2 linked regions of the Lichenicola cladoniae genome follow. The protein of the gene in region 2 binds, or shares a complex with, the protein of the main gene of each other region. Links are inferred from orthologs where the notes say so. Each region holds a gene or a part of one and is shown on either strand. Other genes may lie near its edges.

Evidence for each region.
Region 1: the proteins of hfq (region 2) and HN018_RS21910 are in contact, whole or in part, in a crystal structure (PDB 3VU3), measured with the Escherichia coli proteins. The link is inferred for Lichenicola cladoniae from one-to-one orthologs.

Annotation. Positions count from the first base shown.
Region 1 is NZ_CP053709.1:11,070-19,002, forward strand. What follows is about bases 2,731-5,639. They hold HN018_RS21910 (catalase), read left to right. Parts: upstream 2,731-3,094; coding sequence 3,095-5,185; downstream 5,186-5,639. Also shown: HN018_RS21870 (mechanosensitive ion channel family protein), read left to right, coding at 1-643; HN018_RS21875 (hypothetical protein), read right to left, coding at 651-863; HN018_RS21900 (hypothetical protein), read right to left, coding at 2,148-2,321; HN018_RS21905 (hypothetical protein), read left to right, coding at 2,320-2,592; HN018_RS29490 (transposase), read right to left, coding at 6,210-6,458; HN018_RS21925 (EAL domain-containing protein), read left to right, coding at 6,882-7,933.
Region 2 is NZ_CP053708.1:2,289,442-2,294,877, forward strand. Bases 2,673-5,436 are described here. They hold hfq (RNA chaperone Hfq), read left to right. Parts: upstream 2,673-3,782; coding sequence 3,783-4,091; downstream 4,092-5,436. Other genes in these bases: ntrX (nitrogen assimilation response regulator NtrX), read left to right, coding at 2,673-3,666; hflX (GTPase HflX), read left to right, coding at 4,094-5,436. In the rest of the region: HN018_RS10630 (sensor histidine kinase NtrY-like), read left to right, coding at 1-2,282; more of ntrX, read left to right, coding at 2,272-2,672. UniProt on the Escherichia coli protein: RNA chaperone that binds small regulatory RNA (sRNAs) and mRNAs to facilitate mRNA translational regulation in response to envelope stress, environmental stress and changes in metabolite concentrations.

The DNA.
Region 1 (7,933 bases), on a different replicon or contig from region 2:
CATCTCGATGGGCGGAGTGCGCGGCGACGTGATGCGGCTCGGCTTCATCCAGACCACGATCATGGAAATGGGCCAGCCGCCGAGCGTCCAGGGCGCTGATCCGGCAGTCTGGGTCAGGAGCCGGCAGTTTACCGGACGCATCGTCACCGTCAGCAACTCAAGGATCTTTGCCGAGCCGGTGTTCAACTACACGCGCGACTTCCCCTTCATCTGGGAGGAGATGGCGATCTGGATCACCTACAAGGCGGATCGCGGCCGCGCCGAGCAGATCCTGCTGGACGCGGCGCACCGCCATGCGATCGATCCGAAGGGCATCGCAACCAAGGAAAAAGACGATATGCAGGCGCGGTTTGGCGTCAACCCGATCGATCTAGATCCGCGGGTGTTCTATCGCATGACTGACAATTGGATCGAGCTATCCGTCCGCTTCATCGTCGACACGCACGGTGTACGCGGCGCCAAGGACGCGATGAGCCGCGACATCATCGTAGCCCTGGAGCAGGCCGGGATCGGTATCGCATCGGCGACCTACGACATCGTCGGCTTCCCGCCGATCGAGATCCGTCAGGCCGCCTCTCCAGAGTCTTTTCCTCCGCAGACCGTGGATCAGACACAGAAGAACGCCAGTCTAAACAGAATATAAACCCCGATCAGCAGCATACCTTCGAACCAGATGGTCTCGCCATGCCGGCGATCGCGGTGACGATGAAGGCGGGAACGGCGATTGCGAACAGGTTAAAAGGGGCCTCGAATACCAGAGTTATGGATCGACCGAGCAGCCAGGACAGGATAAGCAGCAGCGGCGCCACCACCAGCCCCATCCGGTCCTGGCGTGCAAACCATACCGCCGCGAACAGGTCCAAGATCGTACCGACCAGGGCGATGACAATGATGCCAAGAATAACCGGCGTCAGGTGCAGCGTTGAAGTGCTGCGCGCCGCTGCTCGTGCATGAGGCAGTTGATGGTGCGCTCGACGTCGAAGATCAGAGCGATCCGGCGCACGGCCTCGATGGCAACCGGCGCCTTGGCCACGTCGGCGAGCACAAAGAACTTCCTCTGGCCGTGCGCCCAGCACGCGGCTGCGGAGATCGCACCCGGCCTGCGCCCGGGCAGGTCGAGCTCGTTGAACCCGGCATAAGCATCGGCCTGTAGGATACCCGCGTAATGCGCCAAGTGTCGGCGTGGATGCTCACCGCCTCGATCCGGTGAGTAGAAAACATCGCTGCTGGTGGCTCAGGCCCCCTGAATTGCCCGTCATCGCGGACATCGGTCCAGAGCCGACCGATGCTCGTCTTGCTCTTGGCAAGCAGCGGCACCGTGGTGTCATCGCCATGCAGCCGGTCCACCGCCAGCACGTGCTTTTGGATCAGTGCCAGCCGCGGTGCCAGGGCCGCATTGCAGGCGCCGACCCAACCGCCCAAGGTCGCGAGACGTCGAGATGGATGCCCTCCAGGGCGTAGCTCTCGCTCTGCCGGTTCAGTGGCAGATGCTGGCCGAACTTTGCTTCCAGGATCATGGACAGCAACTCGGGCCCGGCACGGCCCCGGGCAAGCGGATGGACCGTGCCGGGAGCTGGGTGATCTTCTCGCAGGTGCGGCAGGAGAACTTCTCGCGCACCGTTTGGATGACCTTCCACTGGCGCGGGATCACCTCAAGTGTTTCCGTAATGGTCTAACCAAGCTTGACCAGCCGCCCACTGCAGCAGGGACAAACAGTCGGGCCTGGAACGACGACGCGCTCGCGCGGCAGGTGGGCTGGCAGCGGCCCACACACCGGCTTTGTTCTGCTGGAACCCGGGCGCAGATCCCCAGGTGGTGCTGGCTCGACGTCAGCCTCGGCTGCATTCCCCTCCAACTTCTCGAGCTGCAGCTCCAACTGGTCGAGCAGTCTGCGACTGCGCTCCGACGTCGAACCGAACCGGTCGCGCTGCACGACACCGGTCGCTGACGATCTCGATGTGCAGCATCGAAGCTGCCTGAGTGGCTGCCACTGTGGCAGCCTCATTTAGTGTGTTCACCATGAGGCTAAGCAGATGGGCATCGGCTTGTTTCAGTAAGACGTCACTCGCCGGGCGGATACGGCGGATGCAACGGTTGGGAATGATCTCTAGGTCGCCCAGCCGTAGGGCGACCAGCTCGAAGCGGCGCTACGCCGCCCCGGAGCCCAGCAGCATGGCGCGGTCACTGGCGCCGAGGGCGATGTCCGCAAACAGGCACGCGCCCAGCATCCGCCGCAGCACGTCCGGCACGGCGGGTGCGGCCTGAGGGCCCGGTCGGGTGCCGCAGGCGTGTGTGATGCCATCGAGTACCATGAGCAGCATGGGAGTTGCGCAGGTCGAGCGGGATGCCAGCCAGCAGATGTGCGGTTCGGATTGCGGCGAGATCAACGCGCAGCGTGCTGAGGGCAAGCCCGGCATCGGCGCCCTCGACCAGAGACATCGCCGGCAGGTCCAGATCGCCGGCGAGAGATTCGCGGTTCAGCGATTGGCATCAGGCGGCGAAGCCCTGCCAGGCAGAGCAATACACCTGGCGGGTGCCGTCGCCGCGGGCCCGGCTGGCGTAGCGGGCCGCCTGAGCGGACAGCAGCTCTAGTTCATGCGTCGCGACGCTTGCCTGGAACCTGCAGCGGCCCGATTAGGCTGGTCTGCAGCAGGACACAGCCCGGCTATGCAGCTGGCGCGCCAGCGCCCCGCGCCTCGGGACGTGCTGGTTGCCGATTGATCGCGTTGTCGGGATTTAAGAAGGCCATGGCCCAATTTTACGGCGCTGCCGTCACGTTCATAAATGCTGAGCGGCGGACGGAATGGAGACTGTGCGCTCTATTTCACACATCAGGAGACTTCGGTCCGATCTTCGATAATGGACGTAACCAAGGCGCAGAGCAGCCGCGCGATCCCGACCTTGAGCCCGGTCCAGCGCTCCTGTATTATCGGTCGCTTGCTAATTACGGCTCCCGGTATGTGGCGGCAGAAGCCCCTGACCAATGACTTTCTTTGAGAGTTGCCGCCTGATCGAGGATCACGTGTTTTGGCGGGCGGGGGCAGGTGTTATGACCTGCGCATACAAGACCTGATTCGTAGTCGAGGACCTCCCCATGTCGAACCTCAAGCCACAACACGCCGAAACGTCACCAGCCGACCTGATCGGCTCGGGCGGTGAGCTGCACCAAGTTTCCGGTGGCAGCCACCCGCAGATGACAACCAACCAGGGCGTGGTTATCGCCGACGATGAAAACTCGCTGCGCGCTAACCCGCGCGGGCCGACGCTGCTGGAGGACGTCAGCCTGCTGGAGAAGCTGCAGCACTTCAACCATGAGCGCATTCCCGAGCGCGTCGTGCATGCCCGAGGCGCTGCCGCGCACGGCTACTTCGAGTTGACCGACTCACTGGCCGAGTTCAGCAAGGCTAAGGTGCTGACCGAGGTGGGCGTGCGCACGCCGCTGTTTACCCGGTTTTCGACCGTCGCCGGCAATGCCGGTTCCGCCGACACAGCGCGGGACGTGCGCGGATTCGCGGTCAAGCTGTATACCTCAGAGGGCAACTGGGACCTGGTCGGCAACAACATCCCGGTGTTCTTCATCCAGGACGCCATCAAGTTTCCCGACCTGATCCATGCCGCCAAGCAGGAGCCGGATCGCGGCTTCCCGCAGGCGCAGACCGCACACGACACGTTCTGGGACTGGGCCTCGCTGACGCCGGAAAGCACCCACATGCTGATGTGGATCATGTCGGACCGCACCATTCCGCGCTCGTTCAGAATGATGGAGGGCTTCGGTGTTCACAGCTTCAGGCTGATCAATCATGCCGGGGCGTCGACATATGTAAAGTTCCACTGGCGTCCGGCGCTGGGCAGCCAGGCGGTGGTGTGGGACGAGGCGCTTAAGATTAGCGGTGGCGATCCCGACTTCCATCGCCGCGACCTGTGGGACTCGATCGAGCAGGGCGCGTTCCCGAAATGGGAGCTGGGGGTTCAGTTGTTCGACGAGGCGTTTGCCGACAGTTTCGATTTTGACATCCTGGACAGCACCAAGCTGATCCCAGAGGAGTTAGTCCCACTACGCGTGATCGGCCACATGGTGCTGGACCGCAATCCTGATAACTACTTCTCCGAGACGGAGCAGGTCGCGTTCTGCACCACCCATGTCATTCCGGGCATCGACTTCACGAATGATCCGCTGCTGCAGGGGCGCAACCAGTCCTATCTGGATACCCAGCTGTCGCGCCTGGGCGGTCCGAACTTCGCCCAGCTACCGATCAATGCGCCGCGCTGCCCAATGCGCAACTTCCAGCGCGACGGCCACATGCAGATGGGCACGCCGAAGGGCCGCGTCTCCTATTCGCCGAGCTCGTTGAGCCCGACGACAGAACGGCAGGACCCGGTCAATGGGTTCGTCAGCTTCCCGGCGCAAGAGTCCGGCGACAAGATGCGGGTGCGGTCCGAGACATTCGCCGACCATTACAGCCAGGCGCGGCAGTTCTTCTTCAGCCAGACGGAGCCGGAGCAAAACCATATCGTATCCGCGTTCATCTTCGAGCTGAGCAAGGTCGAGACGGAGGCGGTTCGTACTATGATGCTGTCCCGCCTAGTCAATGTGGATGAGATGCTGGCCAAGCGCATTGCAGAGGGCCTAGGACACGATGCCCCGCTGGTGGCGGCACCGACAAAGTTTGCGGCGCGCACCGACCTGGCCACATCGCCGATGCTAAGCATGCTAGCGAAGTTCAAGCCCACTCTTGAAGGCCGCAAGGTCGGCTGTCTGGTGGCCGACGGTACCGATGCGGTGCAGGTGACGGCGCTCGAAGCGGCGGCCAAGGCCGTCGGCGCCAACTTCGCGGTGATCGCCCCAAAGGTTGGTGGCGCGAAGAGCAGCGACGGCGGCAAGATCCGGGCGGATTTCCAACTGGCCGGGGGACCGTCGGTGTTGTTCGACACTGTGGTCCTGGCGCTCTCGAAGGAGGGCGCGGCGATGCTGGCCAGGGAGGCGGCGGCCGTGGCGTTCGTGCACGATGCCTTCGCGCATCTCAAGGTGATCGGGCATACGGACGGCGCCAAGTATTTGATGGAGAAGGCAGGTGTGGTGCCGGATGCGGGCGTCGTCCGGCTCGCCAAGCCGGAGGCGTTTCTAGCTGCGGCAAGCAAGGGACGGATCTGGGATCGTGAGCCCAGCGTCCGCTCTGTATTCTAGAGCCTAATCTGACCGACCGGAATCGAAAGTTCTTGCCCGAAGCGAGGCGGATCTGATTCACCATGCTGGCTGGATTGGAGGCCAGCATGGATGGGACGGACACTTTCTCAGGACCTTCGAAACCGGGTGATCGCAGCCGTCGATGGCGGCATGTCGCGCAATGCCGCCGCCGCGCGATTTGGCGTGGCGGTGGCGACAGCGGTCCGCTGGGTTCGGGCCTGGCGGACGGAGGGGGTGCCAACACCGCGACCCAAGGGCGGCGACCTCCGCTCCCAGCGGATCGAGGGCTACCGGGAGGTGATCCTCGCGGCCATCGACGCGCAGGTGGATGTTACACTCGTCGAGCTCTCCGAGATGCTGCGTGACCGGCATGGTGCCTCGTTCGCGCCAAGCACGATCTGGCGTTTCCTCGACCGCCACGGGATGACCTTCAAAAAAAGACAGCACACGCCAGCGAGCAGGAGCGACCGGACGTCGCCGTCCGCAGGCAGGACTGGTTCGACGCCCAGCCGGACCTCGATCCCGCCCGGCTGGTCTTCATCGATGAAACCGGTGCCTCCACCAAGATGGCGCGCCTGCGCGGCCGCGCCCGGCGTGGTCAACGCTGCCCCGCGCCTGTCCCGCACGGGCACTGGAAAACCACCACCTTCACAGGCGCCCTCCGGCTCTCCGGTATGACGGCACCAATGGTGCTTGACGGTCCGATGAATACCGAGGCGTTCCAGGCCTAAATCCAGCAGGTGCTCGTCCCAGCGCTGCGCTCGGACGACATCGTCGTGATGGACAACCTGACTGCCCATAAAAGTGTCGCCGTCCACACCATGATCGAAGCTGCGGGCGCCACGCTGCGCTACCTGCCGCCCTACTCACCGGACTTCAACCCGATCGAGAACGCGTTCGCCAAGCTGAAGGCAGTGCTGCGCAAGGCAGCCGCTCGGACCATCGATGGCCTCTGGAACGCTATTCGCGACGCGCTCCCAACCTTCAGCCAACGCGAGTGCGAAAACTACTTCACCGCTGCAGGCTACGAGCCGGATTGATCAGACTCTGCTCTAGCGTACGCGAAGTTCACTTTAGTGCAGTGACCCCAAGTGGATCCGCTCGATGGCCTCGCCACACCATCCGCTGGACCCCGCCAGTTCCGCAGCATCGATGGCTGGATGCCCAAGCCGGCCGCAACCTGGATGAGCGGCCGTCCGCTCGATGCCAGCAACGACACCGCCTCCCCTTTGAAGTCGTCCGTGAACGAACGGCGCGTCTTGTTTGTCATCATCACACCTTACCCCTTAGGAGCTTATACGAGGTGTCCGCCAAATCGGGGGAGGGTCAACCTCCGTCTTCCATGCACCAACGCCGTCCACATCCAGAGCCTGAATCACACCAGGGCCAATTATCAAACAGCCCTTAGAAACTGATAGGGCCTTCGACGAAGGTCGTCGACATCATGTCGCCGTCACCCACGACGATGTCCCATCGGATGATTGCGCAACCATCACAAAAATCTGTAGACTTTTCCGAGAAGACTTGAAATATTAGGTTAGCTCGGCGACACTCTTTTTTAGATCATAGAAGCTCAGCCGTCCCTGGCGGTCTGATATCCGGGATCTTACTAGACGCCCTCGACCCTTAACTTAGGCTGTTATAACGAACTGACCGACTTCGATTATCGATTAGTTAGGAAGGAGCTTGCCTGAGCATGGTAAATCAGGACGCCGAGGCAATCTTTATAAGACAACAGGATGCGTTCGCTAAGTTTGGAGAGATGGCACTCCGGTCCGATGATCTTTCCGAGATTTTGCATGAGGCGTGTCGTCTCGTCGGGGATGCATTAGGGACAGACTTATCCAAGGTAATGGAGCTGCAGGAAGACAGGAAGACTTTGATAATGCGAGCTGGAGTTGGCTGGGGTCCTGGAGTCATCGGCGAGGCGACTGTAAAAGTCGAGACCGGATCATCCGAGGGGTATGCTCTGCAAACAGGTGATCCTGTAATATCGCCTAACATTTCCTCTGAAACACGTTTCAAGTACGCCAAGTTTATACAGGACGCCGGGGTCAAGGCAATCGCCAACGTTATTGTCCCAGGTAGATTAAGTGATCGGCCTTACGGGATCCTTCAGATAGATAGTCGTAGGCCCAGAGATTTCACAAACGCGGACGTAACGTTTTTACGGGGATATGCGAATCTTTTAGGAGCGGCCGTAGACCGTGTGCGTGTCTCATTTGAGGAGCATGTTAACGCAGAGCGCTTGTCTATAGCTCTAGAGAGTACGACTGATAGTGTAATATTAGTCGACTCGAATTGGAACATAACCTATTTAAATCAACACGCGTTAGATTTACTTGGAATTGAAAAACACAAAGCAAACTCAAACTTCTGGAGTATCTTTCTAGATAAGCCCGAAGGCCAGGCAAGCAAAAGTTTCCATACTGCATTGACCGAACAAAAGGTCCTAGTTTTTGAAGATTACTTTCCAAGGCGCCGCCTTTGGTTGGAGATTCGAGCATATCCAACGTCGGGTGGCTTATCGATATTCTTTCGCGATATTAGCTTTCGACGAGCAACTGAAAAAGAATTGCAGATTGCTCAGGATCATGCGGTCTATCTCTCGCGTCATGACGGGTTAACTGGCCTTCCAAATCGCGCTGCACTTCATGATCGCCTCGAGACTTTACTGACTGCGGCCCGCCCCGAGGCCGGTCTTGCAGTCCTTTATCTTGATCTGGATGGTTTTAAAGGCATTAACGA
Region 2 (5,436 bases):
GCCTGGTCGATATCCTGCTCGGAAAGGTGGCGACACTGACCATCGCGGCGACGGCCCTGGCCCTGGGCGTCGCCACCTTCGCGGTCCTGTCGCGGGGCATGTCCCTGACCCACCGGCCGCATGTCGAGGTCGGGCTGTTCATCTGCAACCTGGTGGCGCTGCTGCTGCTGGCGGCCGCACTCGTGGTGCGGCTGGCACGGGTGGCGTCCGACCGGCGGAGCGGGCTCGCCGGCGCCAAGCTGCATGTGCGGCTGGTGATGCTGTTCAGCGTCGTGGCGGTCGCGCCAACCATCGTGGTCGGCGTGTTCGCCGGCGTGTTCTTCCATCTGGGGATCCAGATCTGGTTCAGCGACCGGGTCCGCACGGCGCTCGACGAGGCGGTGGCCGCCAGCCAGGGCTACCTGCAGGAGCACAACAACAACATCCGGGCCGATGCGATCGCGATGGCGAACGATCTCGGGCAGGCCGGGGAACTGCAATATATCGACCCGCGGACGCTGGGGCAGGTCCTGGTCGACGAGAAGAACTCGCGCAGTCTCAACGAGGCCGCCATCTACGACCCGCACACCAACCAGGTGGTGGTATCGGCCGGACTGCTGGGCGGCCTCGGCGTCGCGGTGCCGCCGGCCGCGGCGACCATGCTGGCCCGGTCAGGCGACGTGGCGATCCTCGATAGTCCGGACGGCCAGACCGTGAGTGCGGTGATCGGGATCGGCGAGGCGCCCAACCCGGCGCTGATGCTGGTGATTTCCCGGCCGGTCGACTCCGTCATTCTCGAGCACATGCACCACACCCAGAGCGTGGTGGCCGACTACAACCGGCTCGACAAGAACCGGTCCGTGCTGCAGATCACCTTCATCATGATCTTCGCGCTGGTGGCACTGCTGGTGCTGGCGGCGGCGGTGCTGTTCGGCCTGGTGCTTGCCAACCAGATCGCCCGGCCGGTCGGACTGCTGATCCTGGCGGCCGAACGGGTGCGCGGCGGTGACCTCGCGGTCAGGGTCCCGGAAGCCGATCGCGACGACGAGGTTGCCGGGCTGTCGCGTGCCTTCAACCGGATGACCGACCAGCTCTCGTCGCAGCGGCGCGAACTCATGTCCGCGTACAGCCAGATCAACGAGCGGCGGCGCTTCACCGAGGCGGTGCTGTCCGGGGTGTCGGCCGGGGTGATCGGCCTGGATGCCGACCAGCGTGTCGAGCTGCCCAACCTGACAGCGAGTGCCTTGCTGGAGACCGAACTCATGGACGCGGTCGGGCACCGGCTTGCGGATATCGTCCCCGAGTTCGCCGCGCTGCTGACCCTGGCCGCCGCGCAGCCGGAGCGGGCGCAGACGGCGGAAGTACAGCACGGCGCGCTGTCGAGCCGGCGAACGCTGCTGGTGCGGATCGGCCCGGAGATGCGCGGCGCGGTGACCGAGGGCTACGTGGTGACGTTCGACGACATCACCGAGCTGCAGTCGGCGCAGCGGAAGGCCGCATGGGCCGATGTGGCACGGCGGATCGCGCACGAGATCAAGAACCCGCTGACCCCGATCCAGTTGTCGGCCGAGCGGCTGAAGCGGCGGTTCCTGCGCGAAATCGCTTCCGACCCGGACACATTCAGCCAGTGCGTCGACACCATCGTTCGACAGGTGGGGGACATCGGCCGAATGGTGGACGAGTTCTCCGCCTTTGCGCGGATGCCGCAGCCGATGATTCGGCCGGAAGACCTGTCCCGAATCGTCCGGGAGACATTGATCCTGCAGAAGAGCGCACATCCGGAAATCGCCTTCATCACCAGCCTGCCCGATCGCGGCCCGACCATCGCCTGTGACCGGCGCCTGATTGGCCAGGCCCTGACCAACCTGCTTCAGAATGCGGCCGACGGCATCGCGATGCGGCCCAGGCTTGCCGCGCCGGATGCGGGCGAGCCCGGCTTGGACGAGCCGGCCGCAAAAATCCCCGATGGTGCAGCGGGAAGCCAATTTGCAACGCGTCCCGGAGCTCCTGCGAGCAATGCGGCGTCCGGGAATTTCGGAACGATCTGGCTAAGTCTGGAGGCGCACGGACGCGACATCTGGATCTCGGTGGCCGACGACGGTGTCGGATTGCCGACCGAGGAGCGCGCGCGCCTGACCGAGCCCTATGTGACCCATAAGCCCAAAGGTACCGGGCTAGGGCTTGCTATCGTCAAAAAGATCATGGAGGACCATGGAGGTTCCATCATGCTGGACGATCGGGGCAGTGGAACAGGAGCGGTTGCGACATTGATATTGCCGGTGAAATCTTCCGATGGCGCATGAGATTCTAATCGTCGACGACGAGCCGGACATCCGGCTCTTGCTCGAAGGTATCCTTCGGGACGAAGGCTATGAAACCAGGCTCGCCGCCGACTCCGATCAGGCGATCGCTGCCTTCAGGGCCAGAAGGCCGTCCCTGGTGATCCTCGACATCTGGCTGCAGGGCTCCCGGCTCGACGGACTCGGCATCCTGCAGGCGATGCAGGGCGAGGAGCCGGCGGTACCGACCATCATGATTTCGGGTCACGGGACCATCGAGACCGCCGTCGCCGCCCTCCAGCACGGCGCCTACGACTTCATCGAGAAGCCGTTCCAGTCGGACCGGTTGCTGGTGGTGGTGCGTCGTGCACTCGAGGCAGCCCGGCTCTCGCGCGAGAACGCCGAGCTGCGATTGCGGGCCGGGCCGGAGAGCACCCTGCATGGCGAGAGTGCCGCGATCGTGGCGGTGCGCGCGCAGATCGATCGCGTGGCACCAACCGGGTCGCGTGTGCTGATCAGCGGCGCCGCCGGGTCGGGCAAGGAGGTCGCAGCCCGGATGATCCACGCGCGCTCGCGCCGGGCGGACGGGCCGTTCGTGGCGCTGAACTGCGCGACGCTGGCGCCGGTGCGGTTCGAGGAAGAGCTGTTCGGGATCGAGGGCTCGGCGGACGGGCAGGGCGCGGTACGACGGACCGGGCTGCTGGAGCGTGCGCATGGTGGCACGTTGCTGCTCGACGAGGTCGCCGACATGCCGGTCGAGACCCAGGGAAAGATCGTCAGGGCGCTGCAGGACCAGACCTTCGAGCGGCTTGGCGGGGCGACCCGCGTCAAGGTCGATGTGCGGGTGCTGGCCACCACGAACCGCGACCTGCAGGCCGAAATCGCTGCCGGACGGTTCCGGGAAGACCTCTATTATCGGCTGGCGGTGGTGCCCTTGCGGGTGCCGAGCCTGCGCGAGCGACGCGAGGACATTCCCGACCTGGCACGGCTGTTCCTGACCCGCTCGGCGGAAGCGGCCGGCCTGCCGATGCGCGAGCTTTCGGCGGACGCGCTTGCGGCCTTGCAGAGCTACGAATGGCCAGGCAATTCGCGCGAGCTCCGCAACCTGATGGATTGGCTGCTCATCATGGTGCCGGGTGGGTCTGAAACCATCCGTGCCGAGATGCTGCCTCCGACGATCGGGCAAGGGGCACCGGCCTTGCTGAAGTTCGATCCGGCGGCGGACGTGATGGGCCTGCCATTGCGCGAGGCGCGCGACCTGTTCGAGACGCAGTATCTGCAGGCGCAGCTGCTCCGTTTCGGCGGCAACATCAGCCGCACGGCAGGCTTCGTCGGTATGGAGCGGAGTGCGCTGCATCGCAAGCTGAAGCAGCTCGGGGTCAACTCCGAGGACCGCATTCCAGGCTGAGGGATGGATTTTGCGGTCCGTGCGACTGGCTGCTAAATAGCCCATAACTGGTCGCTCGTTCGCGTCGCGTCGCGCCGTGGCTGCTGCCGGAACAATAAGAAAAAAGGGCTTTAGCGATGGCTAAGGACAACTCGCAGAACGTGCAGGACGTATTTCTCAATCACGTCCGTCGTTCCAAGACTCCGGTGACGATTTTCCTGGTCAACGGCGTCAAGCTCCAGGGGATCATCACCTGGTTCGATAACTTCTCGGTCCTGTTGCGTCGGGATGGGCACACCCAGCTCGTCTACAAGCACGCCATCAGCACCGTGATGCCGGCGGCGCCGATCGCCTTGTTCGATCAGAACAAGGTCGAGGGTGGCGTTGCCGTTCCCGCCGGCGCCGAGACCGAGCAGGAAGTGGCGCTGATGAAAAGCATCGTCTGACGGTGACGTCCTCGGAAGCCGCTTCCCGACCGACCCGCGCCGCGGTCATTCTGCCTTGGGAGCGTCATGATCGGCAGGTCGACCCGGGATCGGTTCCGGGCGGTGTCGATCACAGAACCGGCGATACCAAGGGTTACCAGACCAGGGCGGCAGAAGCCCGTCTCGAGGAAGCGGTCGGACTGGCAGCCTCGATCGGGCTGGTCATCGTGCGCCAGGCGGTGCTGCCGATCCGGATGCGGAAGCCGGCCACCCTGCTCGGAAGCGGGCAGGTGGAGGCGCTGAAGGAAGCCGTCGAGGCGGACGAGGTGACCGTCACCATCATCGATGCGCGGCTGAGCCCGGTGCAGCAGCGCAATCTTGAACGGGCACTCGGCTGCAAGGTCATCGACCGGACCGGGCTGATCCTGGACATCTTCGGCGAGCGTGCAGCGACGCGTGAGGGCTCGCTGCAGGTCGAACTGGCGCATCTGGAATACCAGCGCAGCCGCCTGGTCAGGTCATGGACCCATCTCGAACGGCAGCGGGGCGGCTTTGGCTTTCTCGGCGGCCCGGGCGAGACGCAGATCGAGGCCGATCGCCGGCTGATCACCGACCGGATCGTCAGGCTGAAGCGCGACCTGGACCAGGTCAGGCGCACGCGTGGCCTGCACCGCGATGCACGCAAGAGGGTACCGTTCCCCATCGTCGCCCTGGTCGGATACACGAATGCCGGCAAGTCGACGCTGTTCAACGCGCTGACCGGTGCCGCCGTGCATGCGCAGGACCAGCTGTTCGCGACGCTGGACCCGACCATGCGCGGGCTGCAACTGCCGTCCGGCCGGCGGGTCATCCTGTCCGACACGGTCGGGTTCATCAGCGATCTGCCGACCGAACTGGTCGCCGCGTTCCGCGCCACGCTCGAGGAGGTGGCGGAAGCCGACATCATCCTGCACGTGCGCGACGTGGCACATCCGGACAGCGTGGCGCAGCGCGGCGACGTGATCGGGGTGCTGGACGGCATGGTGCGCGACGAGACGCTCGACCCGGAGTGGCCGGGCCGGGTGATCGAGGTGATGAACAAGGCGGACCTGCTGACGGAGCTCGACGTCGTGCCGATGCGCGACGGTGCGGAGATCATCTCCGCGATCACCGGCGAGGGGCTGGATCATCTGCGCGCCTCGATCGACCAGCGCATGATCAAGTCCATGGAGCAGGCGCAATACCGGGTCGCGGTTCAGGATGGCGCGGCGCTGGCGTGGCTCTACGCGCATAGCGAAGTGATCGAGCGAGCGGACAGCGAGGAAACGATCTCGCTGACGGTGCGGCTGCTGCCGGCCGACAAGGCGCGGTTCGATCGCCAGCAGGC